2 regions of the Brevibacillus sp. AG genome follow, and region 1 is predicted to be linked to the other one. Evidence: predicted binding sites of a transcription regulator. Region 1 holds the regulator's gene; the other holds the start of a gene.

Region 1 (3,148 bases):
AACGCTTCTTTGCTCTCACCGGAATAATAAAGACTGGCGATAGGCGCGCGCCAATCCACGACGACAGAATCAAACGTATCGCTGCGTACAATTCCCCGTTTTCCTATGTAGACCTCATCCAGCTCGTAGATTTCATCTTTCAAGAAATCCACTCTGCCGAAATATGGCTTCTCTCGACCCTGATCTTCCAGGTAGCTCAATTCCTTAGCCTTTTTATAGTTAACAACCTGTTTGACATAATCATCTGTTGCCTCGCGAATATCATTGCGAAGCTGCTCCATTTCTTCGTCGATCGCTGAAATTGTTTCATCCAGCTTTTTTTGTTCCAATTCATAATCACGATGCTGTGTACTCACATTCATTCCCCCTCACATGTATCGTGTCATTGAACGACTCAGGACCATTGCCTGGCCAACCATATTCCAACCGCACAAGAAAGTAGACCGACTCCCAAACTAAGCAGAGCGTACAAAGTGCCACGTAACAGTTGGCCTTCTCCCCAAAAAGAGACTACTTCCAAGGAGAAGCTTGAGAAAGTCGTAAATCCTCCCATGACCCCCGTTGCAAATAAGAGGTAGAGTGTCGGAGATAAAAAGCCACGTTCTTTCCCCAGCACGAACAAGATGCCGATGATCAAAGATCCACAAACATTGGCGATCCAGGTTCCCCACGGCCATCCCGGCTGATTCGCGAGCAAAGACAATAGGTAGCGCAAAAGAGAGCCAACTGCTCCTCCAACCGCCACAGCTATCCACGCCATCGCTTTCCCTCCCTGGCTATCACAGCTTATGTATGTCACAGAAAAAGACACCCTAGCGTCAAGCGAGGATGTCTGTCGTATCAGTAATTGTTATCTTACTGTTTTGGCTTATTTTCTTCAAGGTCTTCCACATAACGGATGGAATCCAAATTTGCTCTCAATGAAAGCTTAACGGCGTCAATGTACTTTTGGCGCAATGCTTTTTGTTCGAGCTTTTCCTCTTCGGTCAAACCTTCTTCGCGCGATTTTTTGACCAATTCGTTGATGCGTTTAATTTCTGCGTCAGATACCACTGCTGGTTCCTCCCACTCTGTAGTAGTGCCGCTTCATTATACCACATTCGAATGATCCCGCAAGACAGCCGAACACTTACGGAGTATCAGGAAGGATGAGAGTCTGACCTGGGTAAATCCTGTTGCTCTCTAAACCGTTCGCATCCTTAATTTCTATTATATAGTCCCGAACATCCATCTGATCTGTATTGTATTGAACAGCTAACGACCATAGGCTATCTCCAGATTGTACAGTTACTTCTATGCCTTGTGGCTCCTCCATTGGCGAAGAAGCAAACACTAGTTCGGTTAACAGGTAAAAAAAGAGAGTAAATGTAATAAGAAACAAGAGAGCTTGTCCTCTCGTGATACCAAAACGAACACGACGTTCTTCTTTTTTCTCGAAACGATTACGTACTGTCAATGAATTCATAATGATAGCCTCCTCGCAAACATACGTTCTGATCACTTGTAGCCTCATAATAAATGAGAACATATGTTCATGTCAACGATGAATCGAACTTATGTTTGTCGAACGCAAGCTCCCATGGTATAATATAGGAAAATATGTTCGAGAAATCAGGGGTGTCTTTCTATGTCAAAATTATCGAGTAGACAACAAGCCATCATCGAGTTCATACGAAAGGAAGTTCGTGATAAAGGATATCCGCCATCTGTACGTGAAATTGGGGAGGCAGTTGGACTAGCTTCCAGCTCAACTGTACATGGGCATTTGGCACGCTTAGAGAAAAAAGGCCTCATTCGTCGAGATCCTACCAAACCTCGTGCCATCGAATTGCTATCAGATGAAGATCGTTTTCAAGACAATTTCGAAGACTCTGTCGTCCGTGTGCCAGTAATCGGAAAAGTAACCGCTGGACAACCGATTACTGCCATTGAGGATGTAGAAGAGTACTTCCCGCTTCCAGACAATATCGTGACTTCTGACAAGGTCTATATGCTGCGCGTCTCCGGGAACAGTATGATTGATGCCGGGATTCTCGACGGAGACTACGTCATTGTTCGCCAACAGCACGTAGCCAACAATGGTGACATCGTCGTAGCCATGACAGAAGAAGACGAAGCGACCGTTAAAAGATTTTTCAAAGAAAAGAATCACTTCCGTCTCCAACCGGAAAATGCCACGATGGAACCGATCATCCTGGAGCATGTCACTATTCTCGGTAAAGTCATCGGTGTTTATCGACTCATTCACTAGTTCCCACGTAAAAAAGGACAGCCGAGGCTGTCCTTTTTGTTTTCTGTCTATTATCTGGCGATAAAAAACCAGATGATCATCGTAACTTGCAAGATGACTTTTACGACTGCACTACCCAAAAATCCGATCAGTGAGCCTACGCCCGCTTTCACTGCTCTCTCCATCGACTGCTTCTGTACCATCAACTCTACAAGAACGACGAATACGAACGGCAAGATCAGCATACCAAACGGTGGGAAAACGAAAATCCCGAGGATAATACCGATCGCAGCAGCGATGGACGACCATTTGGACCCTCCGTACCTTTTTACGAAGTACATATTTGTCAGCAAGTCAGCACCGTAAAGCAGAATGCTTAGAACGACCATTCCCCACCAAAAGGATGCCGGCAATCCCGCTCCCGGATCTGCAATGAAAAAGTGATAGAGCAAAAAGCCCGCCCACAGTAATATCGTATCAGGTAAAACGGGTAAGAAAATTCCTGCGATGCTTAGCAAGAACAATAACACAACCACTACCCACAAAAATATTTCCATCTACTACACTCCCTTCATTTAGGTATACGAGTGATTATCGATTTCGTTGCGTACTTATTCACTTTTGTCTAAACTATTTTAAAAGAAAGCAGACATGGAGGTAGTCTCATGAGAAATTGGCATGATCTCTCCTACTTGGGCAGAGGGACGATTCGCCAAAAAGCAGCGTTGGAAGCGATTCAACAGACGAACATCATGGAAGTACTATCCGATTACCACCCAGTGCTTGCCGGAACCATCCCATTGGACATTGATGTTGTGCAAAGCGATCTGGATATTATTTGCGAGAGTCATGATCTGGAGCAGTTTGAGCAGGCTGTTCGTACAGCATTTGGCTGCTTGCCCGGATTTGAAGTGACAC
Region 2 (3,148 bases), on a different contig from region 1:
CCGTATGCTTGACGCAATAGTCCCGATAGGTGATCATATCCGCATAAAAGCGCCGGAAGGAATGAACCGTCTGCCCAAATACCTTGATCGCCGGCATTCCACGTACATACTGGACGGCAGATCCATTCATCCGTTCTAGCGAATCGTAGTACCTCTTGATATTTTCTTTTGTTTTCGTCCCGGAAAACGTAATGATCTGCACAATCAATCCCAGTATGATCGGCACGACGCAGGCCAGCGCCAGCCAGACGTTCAAGTAAAACATCACGCCAATCATGAGCACCGTTGTCACGACTACATGCACCAAATCCGGAAGCTGATGCGCGACAAACGTCTCGACCTTTTCCACATTTTGCTCCAATGTTTTTTTGACTGCACCGGTAGACGTCCCGTTGAGCCAGCCAAGCGGTAAACGGCCGATATGCGCAGCCAATTTGACTCGCATTCCGTACAAAATGCGAAACGCAGCGATATGAGACACCATCCCGCCTGCATACATCATGACCAGACTTCCCACGAGTCCCAAAAGCGCAATAACTCCCCACCGAATCATGTACGCCCCGTCCGCCATTGTGGGAGACGCTGCATGCGTTAACAGTTCGCGTAAAATAAAGTAGACCGATGCATAAGGCACCAGCATGCATATTGCGCTCAAGGAAGACAATATCGCCGAGACGACGAGCAAGCCGCGCTTCTCATCCGCAATCTCCAGCAAGCGACGCACGCCTTTTTTGGGCTGCATTCCCTCTTTGCTCTCCATTGTCGTCATTCCTGTTCTCCTCTCTCCTGCTTGCTTCTTTTGTCCTATCCCTTATCATAATGTGACCTTCTGCCCTCTACCGCCGATTGCCGGATAGATCTTACCCCTAGCCGGAGCATTCTTTTATTTGGGAACAACAACACGGTCATAACCGTTTTGTTTGACCGCAAGCGGTTGCATCCAGCTTTATGAAAAACGTCGAGATGTTTCGATCCCCCAATGAGAGGGGACGTTTTTCACACAAAAAAACCTTTCCCACTTGGAGGCTAGCTCCCACGGAAAGGTTGCGTTGGTTTTTTCGATTATGGTTGGACTACTTTTTCTTTCGCTTTCGTTACGATGTGGTGACCGAGCGGCAAGCCGCGCTGCTCCAGCTCATCAGCTGTCACAATATGGAGCGTCTCACTTTTACACGGCATGGGCATCAAGCCGCCCAATGGACTCATCACTCTTCCGATCGTGTCTGTCTCAATGAGCACGTACAGGCCTTTTTCCTCCAATTGTTGCATGAATTCTCCCCAACGCTTGGAAGTAATTTGATCGGCGTGCTTGGTGAATATGACACCCATTTCTTGTGCTAGCATGTTAAATCTCCTTTGTTCTATCCGTCAAATATATGCTTCAAAAGATAATCTAACAATACAGGGAAACCTCTCTTCTGGCAAAATCCGTGTAAGCCAAAAAAACACGAAAAACGGTTGTTTTTGACCGCTTTTCGTTTCAGGAATCTCGCATCTTCTTCGCACACACCGTTTCATCGCGGCACGCTGTTTTTTGCAGCTTGCTTTTGAAAAAGAGACCTATTTTTGTCTATTTACTGTGTTATTCTTGTGCACTCCCCATCATGTACCTATTTTCCTTTATTCAGAAATTCGTTGCCAGCTTCACATGCAGCAGTCGGGCAAAAGGAACCCAGTGGACCTCAGAGCCTGCCCGAAGCTTGAGGCGTCGCGCTACTTGGTCAATATGGATGGCCTGGGGGCATTTTTTGCATTCCAATTATTCTCATTGCATCACGAACATACATTCGGTATATAATAAGAATATACGTTCGCATCCATGACGTGTATGGACTTTGCAGTACATCTACGAATCACCAACTTTACAGGAGTGAAATGCCGTGCCTCAAGAGCGAACCATTATGTTAGTTGACGGACAATCATTCTATGCTTCGATTGAAAAAGCGGCCCGGCCAGACTTGAAAGATAAGCCAGTCGCTGTAGCTGATCCCTCTAGAAGATCTGGTATCATTCTGGCTGCTTGCCCCGTCGCCAAATCACGCGGTGTAACAACGGCCGAAAGAGTCGGCGAGGCGCTTGCGAAATGTTCCGATTTGGTCGTAATACGCCCCCGAATGCAAACATATATCACCGTATCCTTGCTTCTTACCGAGATCTTCGAGTCATTTACGGACCAAGTCGAACCTTATTCCATCGATGAACAGTTTCTTGATGTTACAGGTTCTATCAGTTATTTCGGGGCTCCGGAAGAGATTGCTCACCAGATTCAGACACACGTTCTGTTATCAACAGGAGTTTGGACGCGGTGCGGAATTGGACCAACGAAAGTGTTAGCGAAAATGGCTACTGATAATTTTGCTAAAAAAATGCCCGCAGGTATCTTTAAACTTGGTTTCGACAATTTAGAATCTGTATTATGGCCGTTACCGGTACATCAAATGTTTATGGTTGCCTCTCGAATGGCTCGTCATTTTACACGTATGGGTCTTTACACGATTGGCGACATTGCGCGTCTGGAACTGGGTGATTTTAAAAAGCGTATGCGAAAAGAGATGGGCAAGCAAAGTGATATACAGGCGGAATATTATTGGCAAACAGCACGTGGAATAGACCCTAGCCCTGTCGTGGCAAGTATTCGTAATAAATTAAAATCGGTTAGTCACGGCAAGGCGCTCAGAAGCAGCCTTTATCGGAAGATTGAAGATATCGAGGTCATACTGCTGGAATTGGTGGTGGAGGTCTGTCGTCGCAGCAGGAGACTGGGTTACATCGGGCGAGTTGTGTCCGTCGGAGCAACGGAAACAGATGGTCAACATTCGATATTGTCGTTTAATAGACAGGTAACACTTCCACAACCTACATCCCTTTCACATGAAGTCGCAGCAGCAGCTCTCGGAATTTTCCATAAACATTGGAGCGGTATGCCCGTTAACCACCTATCTGTTGCATTGACTGAGTTGACAGACGATAACGTCATTCAGCTTACTTTTTTCGACGACCGGATCAAAGCGTACAGCCTGGAGAGAGCGACTGATGAAATTAAGGATAGATACGGCAGCGCCGCTATTATGAGGGCATCATCATTATTACAGTCCGGAGTAGCCCGTGAGAGGGCAGAACAGATTGGAGGCCATTACAAATGAGCAAA

The links. Region 1 encodes LexA, which represses DNA repair genes until DNA is damaged. Its sites were predicted from a motif close to CGAACATATGTTCG; they were not measured.
Region 2: POF51_RS07125 (DNA polymerase IV) is a predicted target of LexA. The motif match lies at 1,777-1,790, and genes of this name have one in related genera.

Annotation. Positions count from the first base shown of each region.
Region 1 is NZ_JAQMYO010000001.1:1,773-4,920, reverse strand. It holds gene POF51_RS00040 (HelD family protein) at 1-356, opposite strand, end outside; gene crcB (fluoride efflux transporter CrcB) at 395-760, opposite strand; gene POF51_RS00030 (DUF896 domain-containing protein) at 856-1,053, opposite strand; gene yneA (cell division suppressor protein YneA) at 1,130-1,465, opposite strand; gene lexA (transcriptional repressor LexA) at 1,628-2,251, shown strand; gene POF51_RS00015 (DUF456 domain-containing protein) at 2,302-2,787, opposite strand; gene POF51_RS00010 (DUF4269 domain-containing protein) at 2,896-3,148, shown strand, end outside.
Region 2 is NZ_JAQMYO010000002.1:437,872-441,019, reverse strand. It holds gene POF51_RS07135 (ABC transporter ATP-binding protein) at 1-742, opposite strand, end outside; gene POF51_RS07130 (hypothetical protein) at 1,063-1,344, opposite strand; gene POF51_RS07125 (DNA polymerase IV) at 1,881-3,143, shown strand; gene POF51_RS07120 (hypothetical protein) at 3,140-3,148, shown strand, end outside.